Regions from separate parts of the Anaerostipes caccae L1-92 genome, predicted to be linked through region 2. Evidence: riboswitches for the same ligand, from Rfam matches in the RefSeq annotation. Region 2 holds a riboswitch; the other holds the start of a gene.
What was found. A riboswitch is a leader RNA that binds a small molecule or an ion and turns the genes downstream of it on or off. The one in region 2 is predicted to bind thiamine pyrophosphate.

Region 1 (6,491 bases), 1.0 Mb from region 2:
GGTGCTGCCAAACAGTGTTTTCAGCTGTTCTTTTACTAAAGTTGAGGTTGCCATTCCATCTGCGCAGAGTACTAAGACCTTAGAGACATTGCTTTTCTTTTGAATTGTCTGATACTTCTCATCGCTTATAAAATAGATTGTTAAGTATGCAATCTCATCTGATGTTAACATTTTGGCAAGATCATCTTTCATCTCCCTCACGGCTCTCCCAGTGAAATCATATATTTCGGGATACATTCTCATGACATCCTGAACCAGGGGATTTGTCGATTGCACTCCATATTTCAATCTATAATACAATGGTCTGATATGCCCTTTTAACCTTGTCATTAAGCGGTCTTTATTATCAAAAGAAATACAGGCAATCCGTTCAAAATTTACAACCAGCGCTTTTGTAAAATTAGATATGTACAGATCTTCCTGATCCTGGGAAACAAACTGTGCAACCTTTATCCCTAACAAGAGAGTTGCAATATAATATATTTCCGATTCAGGAATTTCTAAGTTATAAACTTTTAATTTTTCAAAACTCTGTTTCAGTGATTGATACGGCTTTGTTTCAACTAAAGTTACTTTTTCTTCTGTATGAAGATTCATCGTGTAGCCATCCATGCTTCTGATCCAGGAAATCAGGATCATGCTGCATTCCAGTTCTTCATTTTCCAAAACCAGTTTGATATTTTCGTCTTGTTCATACTGCTTTATCAGACATCTGGCAATCTCCAGGTAATCGTAGTCCTCTCCGGTTATCGTAACCAAAGATTGCTGCATCCATTTTTTCAATATATCCTTAGGCTGAAAATTTTGTAATTTCTTAATTTCCTTTCCCACAATTTTTCTGATTGCAAATTCTTCTCCCTGGAGTACATATCCGAACTTGATCGAACTGGCTATAGAAATATTCTGGTTACCCAAAATTTTTTTCCACTCTTTAATATCTTTTAAGATTGTATTTTTGCTGACATCAAAAAGGTTCTGCATCTTCTCTATTGTTACAACCTCAGCAGACAGCAGTATCATTAAGAGTTCCAGTATTCTTCTCTCTTGTACAGAATAATAGTAGCTTCCGTTCTTCCTCATCTCAGCTTCCAGTATTTCAATTTTCTTTGATTTGACACAGATAATTTTTGACTGTATCTCCAGCCTGCCTAATTCCCTGCTCTTAAGCCAGTCATTGATCAGTTCAAAATCATAGTAAAATGTTCTCTTTGTAATGTTTAATTTCTCAATAATTCGGTCAACCGTATAACCGTTTTTTTGTTCTAGTATAATTTTTAAAATATATGCCGGTCTGCTTTTTAATTCCAAAGCAATCTACTCCTTTAAATTTTCAATAAATTCACTGATTTTCTCTCCTGCTTCTTTTTCATCTGTTCCGTTTATTACAAGTTTAATTTTTGTTCCTTTACATATCCCTCCTGACAAAATGCTGATAATACTCTTGGAATCAATTTCCGTATCATTTGTCCTGATTTTTATATCACTTTCATAAGTTTGGCATAACGTAGATAAATCCGTTGCTGGTCTGGCATGAAGTCCTGTTTTGTTCTTAATGATCATTTCTTTTTCGTACATGTCTGCTCCTCCTGATTGTTTCAATTTTATTTGTGCTTTCATTATATTCTCTTTCGTTTTTTCAGAAAATAGCAGTTGTTGTCACTCTTTTTTTCTTGTTTTGTGCAAATATTGTACTGAAAATGGAACCTTAATCCGATAGCAAGTTTTCTCTTTAAAAATGAAATACGGATGCAGCCCTGTGCACCCGTTTATATATGTTATCCCTCTAATTAAAATTATAAAAAATGACCCTTGGAAAACAATATATAATTTTTTCCAAAGGCCTGTATTAATATAATCATATCTGTCTAAAGCTTTTTCAATATATCTTTCTTATACTCCAGAAATTCTTCCGTCAGATTAAAATCTTTTCTCCGGGGCTTAGGCTCCCGGATCACAATTTCTTCCGTAATCCTTCCGGGTCTTCCGGTCAGCAGATAAATCCTGTCTGAAAGCAGGATCGCTTCATCAATATCATGGGTGATAAACAGTGTAGACAGATGGATCTTGTCCATCACATCCAAATACCACCGATGCATATCACTTTTCGTCAGTGTATCCAATGCACTGAAAGGTTCATCCAGCAAAGCCACATTCTTAGAAAACATATAGGTCCTCAGAAGCGCAGCCCTCTGGCGCATACCTCCCGAAAGCTGTTTCGGATACTTTTTCTGAGTGCCTTCGAGGCCAAACTCCTGAAAAAGTTCCCCGGCTTTTTGACGGGCAGCTTTTTTGTTCTCACCTTTAATCAAAAGCGGCAGTGCTACATTATCCTCGATTGTCCGATAAGGGAGCAGCAGATCTTTCTGAAGCATATAACTGATATTCCCCGGCTGTCCCGTAATATCCCTGCCGTCCAGCATGATTTTTCCCTGATCAGGTTTTTTCAGTCCGGAAATCACATTAAACAAAGTCGTCTTCCCTCCGCCGCTGGCACCCAGCAGACAGACCAGTTCATTGTCATGCAGCTCTATATTAATGTCTTCTATTATATTTGTATTCTCATATGCAAGCGTAACACCCGTTACAGTCAAATCCGACATTTTCTTTACTCCAAGTAGTCATTGGTAAATCCGGTATTTTCCGGAATCTTTGTTTTTGAAAGACCTTTCTCACTGATCCAGTTATAAAATGCATTCCACCTTTCTGGATTAATATAGCCCCATTGCTTCACTTCAGCCTTATACTGATCCTTCATATATTTCTGGCTGGCCTGTACCATTTTGGAATCCAGTTCCGGCGAGGCTTCGCAGAGAATATCTCCTGCATCTTTGGGATCTTCAATGGCATACTCATAGCCCTTTTTTGCGGCTGACAAAAATGCTTTTGCCGTTTCCGGATTCTTTTTCATCCATTCACTGTTCCCGATGATCACCGGCGTATAATAGTCAAAGACCGGATCAATATCTTTAAACGCAAAGTAGTCTGTATCAAGTCCGGCCACCTCCGTAGCAATCCCTGCCCATCCATAGTAAATCCAGATGGCATCCACTTTTTTGCTCTTTAATGCAGAGACCTCATCTGTGACAGTGCTCGGAATCATGTTTACTTTGCTGAAATTCCCTTTATCTTTTTCTACCACCTGTTTTAAGATCGCTTTTTCAATATCCTGATTCCAAGTGGCGTATTTTTTGCCTTCCAGCCCTTTCGGACGTTTGATTCCGTCACCCTTTCTGGATACGATCCCAGAAGTATTGTGCTGTAAAACCGCTGCCACAGCCTTAATCGGAAGAGCATCATCCCCAACGACAGCAGGCATCATCGTATCCTGAAATGAAATACCGAACTGTGCTTTCCCGGAGCCCACAAGCACTTCTGCTCCGTCTTCCGGCGGCTGTACGATTTCCACATCCAGTCCGGCTTCTTTAAAATATCCTTTTTCCTTTGCCACGTAAATACCCGTGTGATTGGTATTCGGTGTCCAGTCCAAAACAAATGTAATCTTTTTAAGCTTTCCGTCCCCGGCTTCTTCTTTCTTTGATCCGCAGCCAGTCATTGCTGTGATCAATAACACAGAAAGTAATACAGCTAACATTCTCTTTTTCATAATTATCATCCTCTTTTCACTTTTTCGGCTATTCCCGGTTCTCCCACGGCATACATTTTTTCTGCAGAAGATTCACGGCCCACATCAGCAGGAGACTGATCGCAGAAATCATAAAGATCACCGCAAACATTTTGTCAAAGGCAAAACCTTTCTTAACCCGGATCATATAGACACCCAGGCCTTCAAATCCACCCAGCCATTCTGAAATGACGGCTCCCACAACTGCATAGGAAGCTGAAATCCGCAGGCTGGCAAAAAACTGACTAAGAGATCCCGGAAATTTCACATACCGGAATATCTGCAGCTTTGACGCACCCATAGAACGCATCAGACTGATCGTATCCTTGTCCGCCGAGCGGAAACCATCCAGCAGGCTCACGGTAATCGGAAAAAACGTCACGATAACGATTAAAATTACTTTTGGAAGCATTTCATATCCAAACCACAATACAAGGAGCGGCGCAATGGCCACCGTGGGCACCGTCTGCGTCAGCACGATCAGCGGATAAAATGCCTTATACAGTTTATCGAAATGATCCATGAGCACTGCCATTAAAAAACCAATAACAACACCCATCAGCAGACCGATAAACGATTCAAGTATGGTCACTCTCGCATTCGCCATCAGCAGTGGAAAATCATTTACAAATGCTCTGACCACATCCACCGGCGAAGGAAGCAGAAATTTTGAAACCATCCCTGTCCCGCTGGCAGTCTGCCACATAGCAAGAATCACAAGAATCGCCGCTGCCGGCCACAGTTTATTGGTGGTGTTTTGTAACTTTTTTATCAATGGTAAGCACATCCCCTTCTGGCTTATAAGACACTTTAATGTAAGCCGCAACCGACGGCGCACCGGCACGGACAGCAATATGCTGGCACTCTTTCACAATATCCATCAGTTCATCGTAATCACCCTCGATCGCAGTTTCAAACGGTCCCACATAATAATTCAGTCCCGTGCTCTTAATATAATCAATTACCTCGTCCACAATACGGATCAATTCTTCATCATTGGCCGCCTCCGGCAGTGTCTGGATCGCTACGCTTGCATTCATATTTCTTCCTCCTCATAAATCTGTTTCCATAGAAAAACCCCGCTGGCAAATCCAACGGGGAAATAGTCTCATGTACAGCTGTACTGTTTTATTCCTACGCTGGCATTACCCAGATCAGGTATAAGGGTTAAAGACCTCTTCTCGTCTTACTCTCAGCCGGCAGTCTGCCAGCACCCCTGTATATAAAATTTTCTTATGTCTCGGTTTCACGGTATGTTTGTATTATAATGAATATACTGAATTAAATCAATTCCCTTTTCGAAAGAATGCCAATCTTTCCTTGTCCCGTTCCTTTCGTTTGGTTATAATAAATACAGCAGAATAATCTTATTTACAAATCGGAGGAATTTATGGGCGGATTTTTTGGTGTCACTTCAAAACAGGATTGTGTTTTTGATTTATATTTTGGGACAGACTATCATTCCCATCTTGGGACAAGGCGTGCCGGTATGGCAGTTTACAGTAAAGACGACGGTTTTGACCGTGCCATTCATAACATAGAAAATGCTCCGTTTCGGACAAAGTTTGACAAAGACGTGAACAAGATGCATGGATATATGGGCATCGGCTGTATTTCCGACTACGAACCGCAGCCGCTGATCGTTCGCTCCCACCACGGCACATACGCGATCATGACCGTAGGAAAGATCAATAACACGGATGAAATTATAAAGCAGATGTTTGATTCAGGCCACACACATTTCCTTGAAATGAGCGGCGGAGATATCAATGCAACGGAGCTGGTTGCCGCTATCATCAACCAGAAAGAACATCTCGTGGAAGGAATTCAGCATGCACAGGATGTCATTGACGGTTCCATGACGATCGTGCTGCTGACACCAAAAGGCATCTATGCCGCCAGAGACAAAATGGGCCGCACGCCGGTAGCCGTAGGCAAAAAAGACGATGGCTACTGTATTTCCTTTGAAAGTTTTGCCTATTTGAATCTCGGATATGTGGCCGACCGGGAGCTTGGTCCGGGAGAGATCGTGATTCTTACACCTGAAGGTATCCAGACTCTGGCTAAACCCGGCGAAGATATGAAGATCTGTACTTTCCTCTGGGTTTATTATGGTTATCCTTCGTCCTCTTATGAAGGAATCAGTGTCGAGGAAATGCGCTATGAATGCGGAAAGAAGCTGGCTCAGCGTGATGATGCTACTCCCGATAGAGTCGCAGGTGTACCTGACTCAGGGATCGCTCACGCCATTGGCTATGCCAACGAATCCGGGATACCGTTTTCCAGACCGTTTATTAAATATACACCAACCTGGCCGCGTTCTTTTATGCCGACTATCCAAAGTAAGAGAAACCTGATCGCCAAAATGAAATTGATCCCGGTTCATGAACTGATCCAGGATAAAAGCCTATTGTTGATCGACGACTCCATCGTAAGAGGAACCCAGTTGCGGGAAACAACCGAATTCCTTTATCAGAGCGGTGCAAAAGAAGTACACGTCCGCCCGGCTTGTCCGCCGATTTTATATGGGTGTAAATATTTGAATTTCTCACGCTCTACTTCTGAAATGGATCTGATCACACGCCGGATCATTGAACAGATCAGCGGAGATTACAAGAATGTACATCTGGAGAAGTTTTCAAATCCGGACTCTCCGGAATATCAGGGTATGATCGATGAAATCTGTAAGCAGCTGAATTTCACATCGCTTAGATATCACAGGCTGGATGATATGATTGAGTCTGTGGGATTGGATCCTAAAAAACTCTGTACTTATTGTTGGGATGGGAAAGAGTAGATAACATAATAAAAAACACAGCTTTTGATGAGATTGATTGTCAAATGCTGTGTTTTTTCTTTAATTAATTAG
Region 2 (6,491 bases):
TGCTCAGGAAGTCAAAGAAATCCAGAAAACTGAAGCCAAGAAGCTTGATATGACTCCATATGCCAAATCCCAGAGATGACGGCACTGCCATGATCATTGCAATGACAAACATGGTAATGCAGGCTCTGATCCGGGATAAATGAAACTTATCCATTACGATGGAGACCAGCGTTTCTAAAAGAGAAATCGCAGAAGTCAGCGCCGCGAAGAAAACTAAAATGAAGAAGACAGCTCCGATAACAGTTCCCAGGGCCATGCTGTTAAAAACTTTTGGAAGCATTTTAAACATCAGGGATGGTCCGGATGCAAGCATATCCGCATTTCCTCCGGAAAATACAAAGACTGCAGGAACAATCATAAGCCCGGACAGGAATGCAACACCCGTATCAAATATCTCTACCTGTGAAACAGACTTCTCAAGGTTAGACTTCTTCGGCATATAGGAACCAAATGTGATCATGATTCCCATAGCAAGGGACATGGAGTAGAACAGCTGTCCCAGAGCAGCCAGGAATGTGGTAGGTGTCAGATCCTTGAGATTTGGCTTGATGTAATACAGTACACCTTCCATGGCTCCCTTTCTGGTAATGCAGTAAACGGAGATTCCGATCAGCAATACAATTAAGACTGGCATCAGGATCGTACTGACTTTCTCAATACCGCCTTCAACCCCGAGAGCTACGACGATCAGTACAAGTCCTGCAAAGATCAGAAGCCATATCATAGGGCTTACAGACTGGCTGATAAAGCCTTCGAAGAATGTATCTCCAGCCGCCTGGCTGATATTTCCGCTTATTGAGACAAACAGATATTTTGTAACCCAACCTCCGATGACGCAGTAATAAGGGAAAATAATAAACGGTATGATACTGGTCAGATAACCGATAAACTTATATTTTTTATTAAAATAGGAAAATGCATGTATGGCACTTTTTCCGGTTCTCCGGCCAATAGCAATCTCGGTGATCATCAGTGTAAACCCAAAGGTCACTGCAAGGATCAGATAAATCAAAAGGAAGCTGCCGCCTCCGTATTTAGCTGCCAAATATGGAAATCTCCATATGTTTCCTAATCCTACCGCTGATCCTGCAGTCGCAAGCACAAAGCCAATTCTGCTGGAAAAGCCGCCTCTTTCTTCATTCATAAATCTGTAAAATCCTCCTTTAGTTTATACTACGTCGACATCTTCACCTGCCAACACAGCATTCATATTTCGAACGGAACACATTTTTCCGCACATGGTACATGTATCTTCTCTTTCAGGTTTTGATTCAGCGCGGTACCTCCTGGCCTTTTCAGGATCCAGGGCAAGATTAAACTGTGCTTCCCAGTCAAGCTTCTGTCTTGCTGCGGCCATCTGATTGTCCCAGTCGGCAGCTCCTTTGATACCTTTGGCGATATCCGCTGCGTGGGCTGCGATCTTAGAAGCCATGATGCCTTCCTTTACGTCATCTACATTTGGAAGACGGAGATGTTCGGCCGGTGTGACATAGCACAGGAAGCTTGCACCGGATGCCGCTGCAATGGCACCTCCGATCGCTGAAGTGATATGGTCATATCCAGGGGCGATATCGGTAACCAGCGGTCCTAATACATAAAAAGGCGCGCCTTTGCATATCGTCTGCTGAATTTTCATATTTGCCTGTATCTGGTCCATTGGCATATGTCCGGGTCCTTCAATCATTACCTGAACATCCTTTTTCCAGGCCCGGGCCGTCAATTCTCCCAAAGTTACCAACTCCTCGATCTGAGAAATATCGCTGGCGTCTTTCAGGCACCCCGGACGGCAGGCATCCCCGAGGCTTAGAGTAACGTCATATTCATTACAAATGTCCAAAATCTCATCATAGTATTCAAAGAACGGATTTTCACAGCCGGTAGCTTCCATCCAGGCAAAGATCAATGATCCGCCGCGGGAAACAATGTTCATCTGTCTCTTCATAGCCTTAAAACGGTCTGCGGTACTGCGGTTAATCCCGCAGTGAATGGTCATGAAGTCGACTCCGTCCTCTGCATGCATTTTAAATATGTCGATCCATTCTCTGGATGTGATATCCTTGAGAGCCTTGTTGTAGTATACAATGGCATCGTAAATCGGAACAGTGCCCAGAATGGCCGGGCATTCAGCCACAAGCTTTCTTCTGAAGGTCTGTGTGTCCCCGAAAGAAGAAAGATCCATGATCGCTTCCGCACCCATGGAGACAGCCTGATTTACTTTCTTCATTTCTACATCCAAATTCAGACAGTCTCTGGATGTTCCAAGGTTGACGTTGATCTTTGTTTTCAGGGAATTGCCGATGCCGAACGGCTTTAAGCATTTATGATTTTTGTTGGCCGGTATGACGATTGTGCCGGCGGCGACTTCTCTCATAAGCTTCTGAAGATCCATGCCTTCATAGGCAGCGACAGTTTCCATTTCCTTGGTTGCGATGCCGGCTCTGGCGGCATTCATCTGTGTTGTGTAAGTCATCTTACAACCTCCTCGTTTCAATCAGTCGGGAGGGAATCTAAAATGCAGTATTTAGTTTTCGGAACATTACTATTTAATATACATGCTTCCGTTACAATAAGCATCTAAATCCCTACGTTGGCATTACCCAAATCAGGTATGATGGTCGAAGGTTTATCCTTCCTCTCAGCCCGTAAAAGCTCCCATTTTAGTTTCAAAAACGACCTTAAAGGTCATCTTTCGTATTGTATCATTGTTTATTAGAAAGTGCAATGGTTTGAAAACTGCAATACTGGTCAATATAGACCATCCGGTGATAAAAACTCATACAATAAGTTTCCAGTTTTTGTGCTATAATAAAGAAGAAGCATTTCCGCGGATTCCGGGGAGTGCCCAAATGCAGTTAGGAGTGAGAGAAAATGGCAAGTTTAATATTAGAGGGCGGGACATTCCGGCCTATTTTCAGTGCAGGGGTGATGGATGCCCTGTTGGATAACGACATTATGTTTCCATATGTGATTGGAGTGTCAGCCGGCATTTGTGACGGTTTTTCTTACGTATCCAGGCAGAGGGAGAGAAATCTTCAGATCCTTATGAATCATAGAAATGACCCCAGATATATAGGAAGGCAGAATCTGATTAAAGAAAAAAGTCTGTTCGGGCTGAATTTTGTTTACAATGTGATTCCAAACAAATTATATCCTTTTGACTGGGACACCTTTTACAAATACGACGGAAAAATTCTGGTGGGAGTTACCAATGCCCTGACCGGAGAAATCGAGTATAAAGATGGAAAAGACTTGGATGAGGAGTGCATGATGCTGCGGGCAACCTGCGCACTGCCGCTTGTTTTCCCGGCGATCAATCTGGACGGTATTCCCTATTTTGATGGAGGAATTGCAGATCCGATTCCGGTCCGCAAGGCAATACGGGACGGCAATGACAAGCATTTGATCGTACTCACAAGACCAAAGGGATATCAAAAGGAACTCAGCAAAAGCCATAAGGTTACATCCAGGCTGCTGAAAAGGAAGTATCCGAAACTTCCGGATCTTCTTCTGAACCGTCATGTTGAGTACAACCGCACCGTGAGGTACTGCGAGAGACTGGAGAGAGAAGGAAAGGCTGTGATTCTCAGGCCGGATCATCCCATTGACAGTTTTGAAAAGGATATCGATGTGCTCAGGGAGACGTATCAGATGGGATACGATATGGCAATAGAAAGAATAGAAGAAATCAAAAAACTGTGATACAATAAATTAGAAAAAGAGGTGGTCAGGATGGCAAGAATATTGTATTCAGAGCGGCCGTATGTAGAAGAACTATCTACCAATAAAACAAGAAATTTAATCGTAATCTGTGAACGCCTCTTTCTGCCGGTGCAGGCAGATGCAGCCAAGCTTGAACTGGCCGGGGAGATCGCCGGCAGACTTATCGATGAGCCCCAGGTTCTTCTCTGGATGCTTCAGTCGGAGGCGATTGACCTTTTGTTTGAACTTTGGGAACAGAAGGATGGGCAGTTTGCACTGGAGCCCAATTTTAACGATCTTCAGCAGCTCAGGTATCTGGGATTCATTCATGTAGAAGAGGACCAGGTGGCTGTTAATATAGAAGCAAAGGATCTGTTTTATTTTACTTTAAAGAGCCACAAGTCCGGAAGGATCATGGAACGGCATACAAGATGGGAGCAGGTTATTTTCGGGATGCTGTTTACTTACGGAATTCTGGATGTATATTACTGCTATGATATTTTTGTGCAGGTGACAGGAGAGAAGATTTCTTATGACGAGATGGAAAGGTTTCTGCTGATCCGGATCGTCTTTTGGCGGAGCGGCATCCTGCTGCGCAATGAGAAAACTAAGCGCCTGTTTATGGTGAGCCGTGAGGTCCTTGACCGGAATGAAGTGTTTGACGAGTGGAATGAGCATCAGGATCTTAATTTCAGGGAATACACGGAAGATGAGTATGTGGCGCTTGCTATGGGCAACGGTGTGACCGGATGGCCGGGGGTTTCCGAGATGTTTACCTATATTCTGGAGGAGATTGAGGACGACCGATACAAGGCTATGGTTATTATGAAGTCCATCATTCTGATGATCCAGAACGGTGCCAGTTATCTGGACACGGTTGTAAAAGTATCCAGACTCCTGGATGCCGAAGAAGAGGACGAAAAGATTTTTTACGATTGTTTGAAAACTGTTTTTTATCACACACCCATTTATGGGAAGAAAGGGCATACGCTCTCGGATATGGCGAAGAAACAGGAAGACGTGCCGTTTCAGGTGATCAACGGCGGCAAGAAGATTTAGGAGGTATCAATGAAGCAGTCAAACGTGCTTGTAGTAGATGATGAAAAAGAAATTGCCGATTTTATAGAACTCTATCTGAAAAATGAAAATTATGAGGTGTTCAAGTACTACAGCGGTGCCGGGGCACTGGAATGTGTGAAACAAGAGCAGATTGATCTGGCAATTCTGGATGTGATGCTCCCGGACATCGATGGTTTTGAAATATTAAAAGAAATACGGAAAGACCATAACTTTCCGGTTATTATGCTGACCGCAAAGACAGCATCTATGGATAAGATCAACGGACTGACCCTGGGAGCGGATGACTATATTGAAAAACCGTTTGAACCGCTGGAGCTGATGGCCAGAGTAAAAGCTCAGCTGCGCCGGTTTATCCGCTATAATGACGGCAGCGGACAGAGCAGCGAAGATACTCTGGAGATTGCCGGACTGGTGCTGAACAGGAATACACACCAATGTCTGTACGGGGAAGAGGAAGTGACACTGACGCCTCTGGAGTTTTCGATTCTCTGGATACTCACTAAGAATAAGGGCAAGGTGATCAGTTCAGAAAATCTCTTTGAGCAGGTATGGAAAGAAAAGTATTTCAAGAACAACAACAATACAGTTATGGTCCACATCCGCCATCTGAGAGAAAAGCTCGGAGAGGTGATGGGACATAAGGAGCTGATCAAGACTGTCTGGGGAGTGGGATATAAAGTTGAGGAGTAAATGGAACAAATACCGGAGCTTAAAGATCAGGATCATGCTCCAGACTCTGGGCATCAGCCTTCTGGTAGGCATCTTTGGCTATCTGTTTATTTTTGTCTTTGTGGACGGAGTGCTCCAGGCACCGTTTGCAGACAGTATGGTGCACTTTTTTGAGAAGTTCGGATTCGACAATGAGAGTGCTATTCATCTGTACCGTGCGATCTTCTGGGACAATAAGACCATGATTATTTCTACGGGGTTTATCTTTCTGTTTCTCTGCAGTTTTTATCTGGGTATGTCCAGGTTTACAACCTATTTAAGGCAGATTGAATCCGGAATCGATATGATTCTGACAGACTCCAGCGATCTGATCGAGCTGGAGCCGGAACTGCAGCCTATGGAAAACCGTCTCAATGAGATCAAGGCCAATCTGAAGGAACAGCGCAGGCAGACCCAGGAGAGCGAGCAGCGCAAAAACGATCTGGTGGTCTATCTGGCCCATGATCTGAAGACACCTCTGACATCGGTGATTGCATATCTGAGTCTTTTAAGCGAGGCACCGGATATGCCTCTGGAACAGAGGGCAAAATATACACATATTTCTCTGGAGAAAGCCAAACGTCTGGGGGATCTGATCAACGAATTTTTTGAGATTACAAGATATAATCTTCAGAATATTACTCTGGAAAAGAAGACATTCTATCTGTATGTTTTGTTAGAACAGGTACTGGATTCTTTTGAACCGGTCTTTCAAGAACGCGGCCTGATCTGCCGCACGGAGATCGAAGACTCAATCCTGATCCACGGGGACCCGGACAAACTGGCCCGTGTCTTTGAAAACCTTTTAAGAAACGGAGTTTCCTACTGTTACCCGAATTCAGCCATCGAGGTCAGCGCGTCGGGAGAAGATAAAGAGGCTGTGATCAGGATCAGGAACCAGGGAAAAGAGATACCGAAGCATAAACTTGAGAATTTATTTGAGAAGTTTTACCGTCTGGATGAAGCGCGGTCTACGGAGACCGGCGGAGCGGGCCTTGGTCTTG

Region 1: another riboswitch for thiamine pyrophosphate. It lies ahead of ANCC_RS01920 (thiamine-binding protein); the one in region 2 lies ahead of thiC (phosphomethylpyrimidine synthase ThiC).

What each region holds. Positions count from the first base shown of each region.
Region 1 is NZ_AP023027.1:374,710-381,200, reverse strand. Features, by position in the region: gene ANCC_RS01945 (BglG family transcription antiterminator) at 1-1,308, opposite strand, end outside; gene ANCC_RS01940 (HPr family phosphocarrier protein) at 1,315-1,575, opposite strand; gene ANCC_RS01935 (ABC transporter ATP-binding protein) at 1,866-2,600, opposite strand; gene ANCC_RS01930 (ABC transporter substrate-binding protein) at 2,606-3,604, opposite strand; gene ANCC_RS01925 (ABC transporter permease) at 3,633-4,397, opposite strand; gene ANCC_RS01920 (thiamine-binding protein) at 4,366-4,662, opposite strand; TPP riboswitch at 4,737-4,850, opposite strand; gene ANCC_RS01915 (amidophosphoribosyltransferase) at 5,013-6,419, shown strand.
Region 2 is NZ_AP023027.1:2,918,450-2,924,940, reverse strand. Features, by position in the region: gene ANCC_RS14130 (sodium-dependent transporter) at 1-1,144, opposite strand, end outside; gene thiC (phosphomethylpyrimidine synthase ThiC) at 1,169-2,470, opposite strand; TPP riboswitch at 2,563-2,666, opposite strand; gene ANCC_RS14120 (patatin-like phospholipase family protein) at 2,869-3,699, shown strand; gene ANCC_RS14115 (hypothetical protein) at 3,730-4,758, shown strand; gene vanR (VanR-ABDEGLN family response regulator transcription factor) at 4,768-5,469, shown strand; gene ANCC_RS14105 (sensor histidine kinase) at 5,459-6,491, shown strand, end outside.